Regions from separate parts of the Streptomyces sp. NPDC001108 genome, predicted to be linked through region 3. Evidence: riboswitches for the same ligand, from Rfam matches in the RefSeq annotation. Region 3 holds a riboswitch; each other region holds the start of a gene.
The links. Region 3 has a riboswitch for cyclic di-AMP ahead of ACWC97_RS20055 (C40 family peptidase). Riboswitches for the same ligand answer to the same signal wherever they lie in the genome.

Region 1 (4,334 bases), on a different contig from region 3:
AGTACGAGTCCTTCGCGACCAGGCTGGCCGCGCTGCGGCTCCGGGCCCGCCGGGGAGAGGCGGGCCCGGACTTCGCCGAGCGCGAGCTGGAGCTGCTGCGCCTTCTCTGGGAGCGCCGGGAGGTGGCCGTCCCGGCGCTCACGTACGCGGCGCAGGTGACGGGGCGGCTGCGCCCGCACCGCATGCCGCCGTTCCCCTACGCCCAGGAGCAGCAGCCGTTCCCGCACCCTGGGCAACAGCATCCGCTCCCGACGCACGCGCACCCCACGCACCATGCTCAGCAGAACCCGTACGCCCGGACCGGCCAGAACGCGCAGCCGTTCCGGCCCGGCAGTCCGTACGCGTACCCGTACGCGCCGTACGCCCGGCCCGTCGCCTACCCGCAGCCGGCGCAGGCGCCCCACCCGGCGTACGGCCCGTATCCGTACCCAGCACCGCATCCGGCCCCGCGCCCGTAGGGGCGGCCGGGGCCGCGCGGCCCGCTCCTCGGATCAGGCGGACGCGTCGGTGAGCTCGGCCAGCTCCTGCTCGGTCAGCTCGAGGTCGGCGACGGCCACCAGCGCGGGCAGCTGCTCGACCGTACGGGCCGAGGCGATCGGCGCGGCCACGGTCGGTCGCGAGGCCAGCCAGGCCAGCGCGACGGTCGCGATCTGCGCGTCGTGCGCCTCGGCCACCTTGTCCAGCGCGGCCAGCACCTTCTGTCCCCGCTCCGAGTCGCGGTACTGCGCCACGCTCCCGCCCCGCGCGCTCTCCACCTCGGCGCCCGGACGGTACTTGCCGGTCAGGAAGCCCGAGGCGAGGGCGAAGTACGGGACGGCGGCCAGCCCGGCGTGGGCGGCGGTGTCCTGGAGCGCGCCCTCGTAGGTGTCGCGGGAGACCAGGTTGTAGTGCGGCTGGAGGGCGACGTAGCGGGCCAGGCCCTCGCGCTCGGAGAAGTCCAGCGAGGCCCGGAGCCGCTCGGGGCTGATGTTGGAGGCGGCGATCTCCCGGACCTTGCCCTCCTTCACCAGCTCGTCCAGGGCGGTGATGATCTCCTCGACCGGCACGGACTCGTCGTCGAAGTGCGTGTAGTAGAGGTCGATGCGGTCGGTGCCGAGCCGGCGCAGCGACGCCTCGGCGGCGGCCTTGATGTTGGCCGGGGCGAGCCCCTTGTAGTCGGGGTGGGTGGAGACCTTGGTGGCGATGACGAGGTCGTCGCGGTCGGAGCGGGAGGCGAGCCACTTCCCGATGACCGTCTCCGACTCCCCGCCCTTGTTGCCCGGAACCCAGGCGGAGTAGCCGTCCGCGGTGTCGACGAAGTTGCCCCCGGCCGCGGTGTACGCGTCCAGCACGGCGAAGGACTGTGCCTCGTCGGCCGTCCAGCCGAACACGTTGCCACCGAGTGCGAGCGGGAAGACCTGGAGACCGGAGGAGCCCAGCGGGCGAAGAGAAGTCATGAGTGGATCAACGAACCCCGGCGGGCCCGCTATTCCGTTCGCGCCGGACCGTTCCCGTTCCCGTCCCCCGAACGGACGCCCGCGGACGGGGTCGGCAGCGGACGGGGTCGCCCGCGGACGGGGTCGGGAGCGGGAAAAGGACCGGCAGCCCTGACGTCGGGGGGAGAGCGTCGGGGCTGCCGGGGTTCATGGGCCGGACGGACCGGCCCCGGCACCGGAGGAACCGGCCCGGGGAGCGGTGCCCGGAGGACGGATCAGGGGTTGAGGCCCTTGCTCTGGAACCAGGCCATCGGGTCGATGCCCGAACCGTCGGGGGTGTGGACCTCCAGGTGGAGGTGGGGGCCGGTCACGTTGCCGGTCGCACCGACCCGGCCAATGGTCTCGCCGGTGGTGACCTTCTGGCCCACGCTGACACCGATCGACGACTGGTGGCAGAACCAGATCTCCGTACCGTCGTCCAGCTCCAGCACGGTGCGGTACCCGTACGAACCGGCCAGACCGGCCGACTTGATCGTGCCGCTGTGGACGGCCTTGATCGGGGTGCCGGTCGGGGCGGCGAAGTCGAGGCCGGTGTGGTGGCCGGAGGACCACATCGACCCGGCCTGGCCGTAGGTCGAGGTGATCGTGTACGAGAAGGTCGGGAGGGAGTAGCTGGCGGCGAGCTTGGCCAGCCGCAGGGCCTCCGCCTTCTTCTTGGCCTCTTCCTCCGCCTTCTTCTTCTCGGCGGCGACCTTGGCCTCGGCCGCGTCCTGCTGCTTCTTCGCCTCGGCGGCTGCCTTCTCGGCGGCGGCCTTCTCCTCGGCCGCCTTCGCCTCGGCGGCGGCCGCGTCCTGCTGCTGCTCGGCCTGCTGGAGAATGCGGGCGCGCAGCGCCTCACCGGCGTCCGTGGCACCCTGCTCGGCCTCGGCGGTGGTGATGCCGGCGGTGGTGAGCGGGGCGGTGACGGCCTGGTCCGCTCCGTCGGTCTCGGACCCGTCGGAGAACAGGGCGCCCACACCGGGCAGGGACTTGGCGTCCGGGAGGTTGTTCGTGATCGCGTCCGGCACCGAGATGGAGACCGGGGGCTTGCCCTGCGCGGTGGCCATGCCGCCCGCGCCGACCGCCGCTATCACGCCGACGCCCAGGACCGTGGAGCTGCGGGCGAGCCCCGTGCGCTGCTTGGCGACACGGTGCCGGCCGCGCACCGGGCGGACCGTCTCCTCCGTGGGGTTCCACTCGCTCCAGCCGCGCTCGGCCTCGCCGTCGCCGGCGTCGGAACGGAAGTCGGTGGTGAACTCAGCGGTGCGGTCGGCGTCGAGGCCGGTGCCGTAGCCGTAGTCGGCAACGCCGTAGCCGGTGCCGTAATCGCCGTGATCGCCCTGGAACCGTGAAGGGGCTTCTGGGGCAGGCTTGTTGGACGCCACGGGGGCGCACTCCTTTCCTTCCTTCTCGCCTACCGGGTTAGCTGACGGGTTCGGAGCAGGAAGGTCTCCTACGGGCACCTCCGTCTCTCACGAGACACAGGTGTCCGATTCACCCCATGGTGGTGGTTCCCCGGTTCCCTTGCGGAATTCGGCGCTCGCGCACGGCGCCGCCATTGATGACGGCTGGGACGACCGCGCTGCGTTATCGAACGTTAATAGACACTGGGGCCGCATTCCAAGCTGTTCCCACTGATCGTTCACGTCTTTGGCCTGGACTTTACTGGACATAGCCAGACCAACAGGCCCACTTGACCGCCACTCAGCGGCCGACTCAATTCTGACGTTGTGTCAAATGTTATGCGGAGCGGCGTCCTTCGATTACGCACGGTGGCATCGCCTCGCGGCGGTTCGACCCAGTCGCCCCGCGCCCGTCAAGTCCCGCCCCGCGCCCGTCCAGTCCCGTTCCCCGCCCGCTCGCCCCGGCCCCGCCCGTTCAACTCTGCTCCCCGCCCGTTCGATCCTGCTCCACGCCCACGATCCGCACGGTCCGGCGCCGGTCCGGCTGCCCCCGCGCGGGACGTACCACCGCGAGCAGCGCCATGTCGTCGGTCGTCTCGCCGCCGGTGTGCAGGCGTACGTCGTCGGTCAGCGCCGAGAGCAGCTCCTCCGGCCCCGGAAAGATCCGCCCGCGCAGCCGGGCCGCCGGGTCGTAGAAGACCCCCTCGGCGTTCCGCGCCTCGGAGAGGCCGTCCGTGTAGAGGAGCAGCGTCGTCCCGTCCGGCAGCTCCCATTCGTCCGTCCGCTCCGACCACGCCCCCAGCCCCATGCCGAGCGGCAGCGCGGGCACCGAGGGCCGCAGCACCTCCAGCGCCCCGTCCGGGTGGAGCAGGATCGGCTCGGGGTGCCCCCGGTTGACGACCCGCACCCGGGACAGCCCGGCCGGGATCTCGGCCAGTACGGCGGTGATGAAGCCTTCGAGCACGTCGAGCCCGCCCCGCCGTGCCTCCTCCCGGGACAACGCCCGCTCCAGTCGGCCCGCCACGTCCGCCAGCGAGGGCTCCTGCTCGGCCGCCTCGCGGAACGCCCCGATGACCACCGCGACCGTCTCCACGGCCCCGAGCCCCTTGCCGCGTACGTCCCCGACCACCATCCGCACCCCGTGCGGGGTGTCCGCCACGGCGAACAGGTCGCCGCCGACGTACTCGTCCGCCTGCGCCGCCTCGTACCGCGCCGCGACCTGGAGGCCCGCGATCCGGGCGGCCGGCTGGGGCACCACCGCGCGCATGGCCGTCTCGGCGATGAACCGCGCGGAGGCCAGTTGTTCGTTGCTCCGCCGCACCACTCCGTTGATCACGACCGCGAGGACCGAGACGGTGGCCAGGGTGAGCAGCTCGATCAGCGGCACGACCTCCGGCAACGTACTGCTGTAGAGGCGCAACAGGATGACCGCCAGCATCGAGGCGACGGCGGTCCGGATGGTGCTGGTCAGCGAGAA
Region 2 (4,334 bases), on a different contig from region 3:
CGCCCTCACTGGGCTGGCTGGACGTGAAGACGTCCGGCGGCGTGGAGGTTCCGGAGATCGAGGCCGCGGTCGACGAGGAGCTCGCCCGGTTCGCCGCCGAGGGCCCCACGCCCGAGGAAATGGAGCGCGCGCAGGCCCAGTTGGAGCGCGAGTGGCTGGACCGGCTCGGTACGGTCGCCGGGCGCGCCGACGAACTCTGCCGGTTCGCGGTGCTGTTCGGCGACCCGCAGCTCGCCCTGACCGCGGTGCAGCGGGTGCTCGACGTCACCGCGGAGGAGGTCCAGGCGGTCGCCAAGGCCCGGCTGCGCCCCGACAACAGGGCGGTGCTGGTCTACGAGCCGGTCGAGGCGGCCGAGTCCGCGGACAGCGACGACACCGACGCGCAGGAAGGAGCCGGCAAGTGACCGACGCGGCGACTGGAGTTTCGATGCAGTACCACCCGCAGCCGGCCCCGGGCGTCGCCCGCCCCTGGGCTTTCCCCGCGCCGGAGCGGGGCGCCCTGCCCAACGGTCTCACGGTGCTCCGCTGCCACCGCCCCGGCCAGCAGGTCGTCGCGGTCGAGATCTTCCTCGACGCCCCGCTGGAGGCCGAGCCCGAGGGGCTCGACGGCGTGGCCACGATCATGTCGCGGGCGCTGTCCGAGGGCACCGACAAGCGCACCGCGGAGGAGTTCGCGGCCGAGCTGGAGCGCTGCGGCGCCACGCTCGACGCGCACGCCGACCACCCCGGTGTCCGGGTCTCCCTGGAGGTCCCGGCCTCCCGGCTGGCCAAGGCGCTCGGGCTGGTCGCCGAGGCGCTGCGGGCGCCCGCCTTCGCCGACAGCGAGATCGAGCGGCTGGTGCGCAACCGGCTCGACGAGATCCCGCACGAGCAGGCCAACCCGGCCCGTCGCGCCGCCAAGCAGCTCTCCAAGGAGCTCTTCCCGGCCGAGGCGCGGATGTCGCGCCCGCGCCAGGGCACCGAGGAGACGGTGGAGCGGATCGACGCGGCGGCCGTCCGGGCCTTCTTCGACGCCCACGTCCGGCCGTCCACCGCGACCGCCGTGGTCGTCGGCGACCTGACCGGCATCGACCTGGACGCCCTGCTCGCCGACACCCTCGGCGACTGGTCGGGCGAGGCCGCCGCGCCCCGCCCGGTGCCGCCGATCACCGCCGACGACACCGGCCGGGTGGTGATCGTCGACCGTCCGGGCGCGGTCCAGACCCAGCTGCTGATCGGCCGGATCGGTGCCGACCGCCACGACAGCGTGTGGCCGGCCCAGGTCCTCGGCACCTACTGCCTCGGCGGCACGCTCACCTCCCGCCTCGACCGGGTGCTGCGCGAGGAGAAGGGCTACACGTACGGAGTGCGGGCCTTCGCCCAGGTGCTGCGCTCGACCGCTGCGGACTCCGCCTCGGGCGCCACCGGCGCCGCGATGCTGGCCATCAGCGGTTCGGTGGACACGGAATCCACCGAGCCGGCCCTCAAGGACCTGTGGACGGTCCTGCGGACCCTGGCCGCCGAGGGCCTCACCGACGAGGAGCGCGAGACGGCGGTGCAGAACCTGGTGGGTGTCGCGCCGCTGAAGTTCGAGATGGCGGCCTCCGTCGCGGGCACCCTCGCCGACCAGGTCGAGCAGCATCTGCCGGACGACTACCAGGCGCAGCTGTACGCCCGCCTCGCGGAGACCGGCACGGTCGAGGCGACCGCGGCGGTCGTCAACGCCTTCCCGGTCGACCGGCTGGTCACCGTCCTGGTCGGTGACGCGGCGCGGATCGAGGAGCCCGTCCGGGCCCTGGGCATCGGCGAGGTGTCGGTGGTCACCGGCTGACCCGCCGGCTTCTCGGCCCTTCCCGGCTCTTCCCTGCCACGGGACCGGTACGGGGCAGGGGAGAACCGGCGGACAGCAGGGCATGGGGGCGGATCCCGCAAGCAAGATGTGCGAGATTCGCCCCTTTTGTCCGTTCCGTGGGGAGGTTGCCCGTCTGCCCTGTGGGATGCGCTACAAAATGGCCTGTCCATTTGGTGGATGTAAGTGCCCCCGTTTAGCGTCGGCTCGACTGTTCGTCACTCGTATGCCGCATCAGGGGCGTACCGGACAGTCATCGCCGAGTCCCCGTCCGGCGCGAGCCCGGGGAGCCGGGGACCCATGTAGTCCCTGGGGTGAATCGGACGCCTGAGCCCCGAGAGGCCGAGGTGTCCGTAGGAGACCTTCCTGCTCCGAACCCGTCAGCTAACCCGGTAGGCGAGAAGGAAGGAAAGGACCAGCCACTTCATGGCGTTCACCCGTGCCACGGGGAAGCATCGTGCCCCGAGCCGACTGACGCGCAGGGGCGCGAAGGCCGTCGGCGTCGCGACCCTCGCCACCACCGGTGTCATCGGCGGTCTGGCCGCCCCGGCCGTCGCCGCGGAGTCGGAGTCCGCCGCTGTCGAGGACACCGGCCTCACCCAGGTCCTCACCATCGAGAAGACCCTTGCCGAGCGGATCGGCGCCCAGGCCGACGCGCAGGCGAGCCAGGCCGTCGCCACGGCGAAGGCCAAGGCCGAGGCGCACAAGAAGGCCGAGGCGCGCAAGAAGGCCGAAGCCAAGAAGAAGGCCGAGGCGAGGGCGGCGGCGGAGCGCGCCGCCGGGTCCCGCGCCGGTACGGCCCGCGTCGCCCGGTCCGCCGAGCGCACGGTGCCGGGAGCCTTCCGTCTCCCGGTCGCCGGTTCGTACGTCACCACCGGCTACAAGTCCGGCGGCTCGCTCTGGTCCTCCGGCAGCCACTCGGGCGTCGACTTCCACGCCGCCTCCGGCAGCTCCGTCGTCGCCGTCGGCGCCGGTACGGTCGTCGAGGCCGGCTGGGGCGGCGCGTACGGCAACAACATCGTGCTCCGGATGACGGACGGCACGTACACGCAGTACGGCCACCTTTCCTCGATCGGGGTGTCGGTCGGCCAGAGCGTCGCCGCCGGCCAGCAGATCGCCCTCTCCGGCTCCACCGGCAACTCCACCGGCCCGCACCTCCACTTCGAAGCCCGCACGACGCCTTCGTACGGCTCCGACCTGGACCCGGTCGCGTATCTGCGCGCCCACGGCGCCGCCCTCTGACGGACCATCCACCGAAGGCCCCGGACCGCGCGTCCGGGGCCTTCGGCATGCCTGCCGCACGGTGCGGGTGACCCCTCTCCCGCGCGACCGCTCCCCGACGTCACCGCTCTCCGATGCGACCGGTCCGCGGCCGGAAGATATTCATCGATTCCTGCCCGGCATCGGAAATGCCGCCGCATTGCAATAGAGTCACGGAACAGGTGTCGGGCGGCCGCGTTTCGCGGGCATTGAGGCGGAGGTTCGGGCATGCGCATTCCCGCGCATTCGGTAAGCACAGCGATTCGTGACGACATCGTCTCCGGAGTCTTCGCGCGCGGCAGCCGGCTCACGGAGGAGGTGCTGGCCCGCCGGTACGGGGTGTCCCGCGTCCCGGTCCGCGAAGCGCTGCGCACCCTGGAGTCCGAGGGCTTCGTGGTCTCCCGCAGGCACGCGGGCGCCTGCGTCGCCGAGCCCACCGACCTGGAGGCGGCCGACCTGCTGGAGGTCCGGAACATGCTGGAGCCGCTGGGCGCCGCCCGCGCGGCGCGCCGTCGCACCGAGGCCCACCTCAAGGTGTTGCGCGGCCTCGTCCGCCTCGGCCATGACCGGGCGCTGCGCGGCGAGGGCGAGGACCTGCGCCCACTGGGCGGCTGGTTCCACGAGACACTGGCGCAGGCGTCCGGCAGCCCCGGTCTGATCGCCCTGCTCGGCCAGTTGCGGCACAAGATCGCCTGGATGTACGTGGTCGAGCCGCCGGACCGGCCGGTGGACTTCTGGGCCGAGCGCGGGGCCATCGTGGACGCGGTGGCGCGCGGCGACGCGGACCGGGCCAGGGCGCTGGCGGCCCATCACGCGGAGCGGACCGCCGCCGCGCACCGGCTGCGGCCCCGCCCGCCCGGCCCGCGCCCGGGAAACCCGGTGAGGGGGCCGCAACATCCCGTAAACAGTGCGGGTGTCCGCACTTAACAAACGCACCGTAGAAAGAGAGGTGCTCCGGTCCGGCCGGGATATTTCCCCGGCGCGCGGGGAGGGATTTTCCCGTGTTCGAAGGTGGAATTCATCCGCTGGTGGAAGGGGGGAATCCCCGCTGCCCCTTTCCTTTCCGGCGGAATTAGTCGGGGCATGAAAAAGCCGCGGCTCCGGTTCACGGTGCCGCGGCTCTCTCGGGGAGGGTGCCTCAGACGGTCTCCGGGAGCTCCTCGAGTCCCTCTGCGACCAGCTTCGCCAGACGGTCCAGAGCGGCCTCGGAGTCGTCCGCCTCGGAAGCGAGCACGATCTCCTCGCC
Region 3 (4,334 bases):
CGTGCACCAGTGCCTGGGGCAGCCGCTGGCCCGCGTCGAGTTGCAGTGCGTCTACAGCACGCTCTACCGGCGCGTCCCCACGCTCCGGGCGGCCACCGGTATCGACCGGCTGGACTTCAAGCACGACGGCTTCGTCTACGGCGTCTACGCGCTGCCCGTCACCTGGTGAACGCCCCTCTCCCCCGAACGGAAACGAGAAGCCGATGCGTGTGGAAGTCGACCGGCCCAAGTGTGTCGCCTCCGGTCAGTGCGTTCTGCTGGCCCCCGATGTCTTCGACCAGGACGACGACGGCATCGTCGAACTGCTCACCGACACCCCCGGTCCCGCCCACCACGACGACGTCAGGGAATCGGCCGCCGTCTGCCCGGCCGCGGCGATCCGTCTGGTCGGGGCCTGACCGCCGGGCCTCCGCGCCGGACCGCCGTCGACCCGCCCGCCCCTTCGCCCCCGTCCCCTGTTCTCGCCCACCGACTCACCGGCGCCCTGTCCTTCGGCATGCCGCCCAGGGCACTGCGCCCCTGGCACGCAGCCCATCGCCGCCGGGAGTGACTGGCGGCCGACCACGGCGACGGCCCCGGCCGTGCGACCGCACATCTCCGTGAGGCACCAGGGGCGTTGACCGGCCCTCCCGGCCGGTCGACGCCCCTCGCCCGGGGTTTTCCGGCCAGGACCGGAAGCCCACGCAACGGCCGGATCGCCTCTCCACGCCTACCCGTTCGGCGGGTTCACGGCGTTCCCGCGCGCCTCGGCCACCTCGTGGAACCGGTCGTTGGGCAGGCCAGGTCGATGGCTGAATACCCCCTCCTTCTTCTGTACGTCCTGTACATTTTTCACGGAAGCCCGCCCAGGGCCCGGCCCGTACCGTTCCGGAAGAGAGGCGTCGCCATGCCGTTCCGCCCCGCAGCCCGCCATGTACTGCCCGAGTTCACCGAGCGCACGGCGGACGGTGTCCGCACCTTCGATCCGTACTCCAAGCTGCTCGCCGAGCGGATCGTCTTCCTCGGCACCCCGGTCGACGACGCCGCCGCCTCGGACCTGATCGCGCAGTTCATGTATCTGGAGCACGCGGCCCCCGACCGGCCCCTCTCGCTCTACATCAACTCCCCCGGCGGCTCGTTCGAGGCCATGTCCGCGATCTACGACACGATGCGGTACGTGGACTGCGAGGTGGAGACCTTCTGCCTCGGCCAGGCCGGCCCCTGCGCCTCCGTACTGCTCGCCGCCGGGACGCCCGGCCGTCGGCACGCGCTGCCCGGCGCCCGGGTGCTCGTGCGCCAGCCCGAACTTCCCGAGCCGATGCGGGGTCAGCCGTCCGACCTGGCCATCGAGGCGCGGGAGATGGAACGGCTGCACGCGCTCCTCGTCGACCTGCTGGCCCGGCACACCGGGCAGGACGCCGGGCGGATCGCCGAGGACATCGAGCGCGACCTGATCCTCGACGCGGCCGGGGCCCGGGCGTACGGCCTGGTGGACCATGTCCTGGAGAACCGGAACGCCGTCCGCGCACCGCACGGCGCGCGGTGACCGCCCGATGCGACCGCCGGAGCCCCGGCCGCTTCCCGCGCTGACCAGGGCCGAGGGGGAGTTCATCGACCGTTACCTCGATGTCGTCGACCAGGTCGGGCGGATCAACCCGGCCCGGGGCAGCGACACCTACGGCGCCCTGCGCGCCGCACAGGCGCTGGCCTCGCACGCGGTCGCACTGCGGGACGCCCTGACGCTGATGCACGAGCGCGGGGAGGCACACATCCACGCCGCGACACTCGCCCGGGCGCTGCGCGTCCTGGACGGCGAGCGCCGCGCCGGGCGCGTCACCGTGCCACCGGCTCCCACCGGTTGACCGGAGCGTACGCTCCGCCGTGGGCGGCGCGGCCCACCGCACCGCCCACGGCCCGCATCCCGTCCCAGGGGGGCGACACACCCGACACGGTGATCGAATTTCCTCGCTCGTTCGGCGTAGGAAGTCCCCTGCGCAAGAGACCGCTCGACTTGCGCGTTTCGCGTGGACCACGGCTGGAACCGGCGCTTCCGCCGCTGGTACCGCGCCGGTCCGATCGTCCGGCGACGGTCCGGAAGGACAGATGTCCACCCGAATGGATCAGCCGTGAGGAGCCTCACATATCCGTTTTTCAGCTCGGAAATCCACCGGCCCGTGGGTCAAGATCCCTGGGACGACAAGCCCCCGCCACCGCGGCGGGGCGGTCCGGGTGGACGCCGAGTCCTGCCGCCGTCCGGATGCCTGGTCGACGAAAGTGGATCGGCAGGAGTGGAGGACCCGAGCACAACGGGTCGGCCCGGGCACACCGGACGGCCCTCGGGGTGAAGCCGCACCACGCGGCCGGGCGACTTCGCAGGCCCGAACCCGACAGGTCACCCTTCACAGGCGGCTGACGAAGGGTTGCGCATGTCTGCGCAGGTTCATGTCCCGTCCTTGCTCGCCCGGGCCGGAACGGCCTCGGTCCTCACTCTCGCCGCCGTCGGCGGCACCATGTTCGCGCCGGGCGCCCCTACGGAGGCCCAGGCCGCGACCGTATCGATGAAGGCGCTCGACATCGCGGCGTCGAAGAAGGGCTCACCGTACCGTTGGGGCGCCGCGGGCCCCCACCGCTTCGACTGCTCGGGCCTGACGCTCTACGCGTTCAAGAAGGCGGGCAGGACGCTCCCCCGCACGGCCCAGCAGCAGTACAACCGGGCCAAGCACGTCCGGTCCTCGGACCGGCGCCGGGGCGACCTGGTCTTCTTCCACTCCGGCCGCAGCGTCTACCACGTCGGGATCTACGCCGGGGAGAACCGGATCTGGCACTCCCCGAAGGCCGGCGCCGTGGTGAGGCTGGAGAAGATCTGGAGCAGGAGCGTCTACTACGGCCGGGTCGGCTGAGCCCCGGCCGGCCCGCCACGCGGTCGCGGCCGCGTATCGCGTTCGGCGCCGGACCGTCCGGCGCGGCCCCCTACCTGATCGGCTCCGGCCCGTCCGGCCCGACGGAAGGGAGGGAGGCCGCGCGTTCCTCACCGGGCCGCGCGGCGTGTCCGTCGCACCCCGGCCGACGGACACGTACGGGGCGAGTGCGGTCAGCCGGCGGGCGCGGTGCGCAGGACGGTCGACACGGCGGTGGCGATCTCCTCCTCGGTCAGGTCGGCGCGCGCGGTCAGCCGGAGCCGGGACACCCCGTCCGGTACCGACGGGGGCCTGAAGCAGCCGACGGCGACCCCGGCGGCACGGCAGTCGGCCGCCCAGCGCACCGCCGCGTCCGCGGAGGGGGCGCGCACCGACACCACGGCCGCGTCGGGGCGTACGGCGGTCAGCCCGGCCCCGGTCAGCCGTTCGTGGAGCGTGGCGGCCACGGCGCGGGCCCGGCCGGCCCGTTCCGGTTCGCGGCGCAGCAGCCGCAGGCTCGCCAGGGCGGCGCCCGCCGCGGCCGGTGCGAGACCGGTGTCGAAGATGAACGTCCGGCCCGTGTTGACGAGGTGTTCGATGACGCGGGCCGGTCCGAGGACGGCCCCGCCCTGGCTGCCCAGGGACTTGGAGAGGGTCAGGGTGGTGACGGTCCCGGCGGTGCCCGCGAGCGAGGCGGCGGCCGGCGCACCCCGGCCGCCGGGCCCGAGCACGCCCAGGCCGTGTGCGTCGTCGATGAGCAGGGCGGCGTCCTCCGCGCGGCAGACCTCGGCCAGTTCGGGCAGCGGGGCCGCGTCGCCGTCGACCGAGAAGACGGAGTCCGTGACGGCGAGCGCCCGCCCGTCCCGTGTCCGCAGGGCCTTGCGTACGGCCTCGGGGTCGGCGTGCGGGACGACGGCGGTCCGGGCGCGGGAGAGCCGGCAGCCGTCCACGATCGAGGCATGGTTGCCCGCGTCGGAGACGATCAGCGAGCCGTGTCCGGTGAGCGCCGTGACGGCGGCGAGGTTGGCCGCGTAGCCGGACGACAGCACCAGGGCCGCCTCGAAGCCGCAGAACTCGGCCAGTTCCCGTTCGAGTTCGGCGTGGAGCGCGGTGGAGCCGGTGACCAGCCGTGAACCGGTCGCGCCCGCGCCCCATTCGTGTGCGGCGGCGGCCGCGGCCGCCGTGACGTCGGGGTGTCTGGCCAGCCCCAGGTAGTCGTTGCTCGCGAGGTCCAGGAGCCCTGAGGCGGCGGCCCGGGGGCGGAGGACACGGACGAGTCCGGCATCGGCACGACGGCGTGCCTCGGCGTCGATCCAGCCGAACGGGTCGAAGGGCATGAGCGGTCCCTTTTGTAGGCAGCTCACAGACCCTAACCGTGGGAACCGCCGGTCATGGTGTGGCAATACACACACCCTCGACAGGCACTGTTGTCCGGTTCCTCCTTGGCTGCGGGACGTC

Region 1: it holds a riboswitch for cyclic di-AMP, as region 3 does, so the genes downstream of both, ACWC97_RS29320 (M23 family metallopeptidase) here and ACWC97_RS20055 (C40 family peptidase) in region 3, are expected to answer to the same signal.
Region 2: it holds a riboswitch for cyclic di-AMP, as region 3 does, so the genes downstream of both, ACWC97_RS11020 (M23 family metallopeptidase) here and ACWC97_RS20055 (C40 family peptidase) in region 3, are expected to answer to the same signal.

The regions. Positions count from the first base shown of each region.
Region 1 is NZ_JBSFKL010000017.1:112,931-117,264, reverse strand. Features, by position in the region: gene ACWC97_RS29330 (PrsW family intramembrane metalloprotease) at 1-458, shown strand, start outside; gene ACWC97_RS29325 (aldo/keto reductase) at 492-1,436, opposite strand; gene ACWC97_RS29320 (M23 family metallopeptidase) at 1,691-2,839, opposite strand; cyclic di-AMP (ydaO/yuaA leader) riboswitch at 2,851-3,003, opposite strand; gene ACWC97_RS29315 (PP2C family protein-serine/threonine phosphatase) at 3,333-4,334, opposite strand, start outside.
Region 2 is NZ_JBSFKL010000003.1:566,000-570,333, reverse strand. Features, by position in the region: gene ACWC97_RS11030 (M16 family metallopeptidase) at 1-404, shown strand, start outside; gene ACWC97_RS11025 (M16 family metallopeptidase) at 428-1,810, shown strand; cyclic di-AMP (ydaO/yuaA leader) riboswitch at 2,076-2,241, shown strand; gene ACWC97_RS11020 (M23 family metallopeptidase) at 2,255-3,070, shown strand; gene ACWC97_RS11015 (GntR family transcriptional regulator) at 3,317-4,015, shown strand; gene ACWC97_RS11010 (HPr family phosphocarrier protein) at 4,227-4,334, opposite strand, start outside.
Region 3 is NZ_JBSFKL010000008.1:233,965-238,298, forward strand. Features, by position in the region: partial or broken gene ACWC97_RS20035 (cytochrome P450) at 1-169, shown strand, start outside; gene ACWC97_RS20040 (ferredoxin) at 204-398, shown strand; gene ACWC97_RS20045 (ATP-dependent Clp protease proteolytic subunit) at 887-1,525, shown strand; gene ACWC97_RS20050 (hypothetical protein) at 1,533-1,841, shown strand; cyclic di-AMP (ydaO/yuaA leader) riboswitch at 2,236-2,402, shown strand; gene ACWC97_RS20055 (C40 family peptidase) at 2,406-2,879, shown strand; gene ACWC97_RS20060 (8-amino-7-oxononanoate synthase) at 3,071-4,213, opposite strand.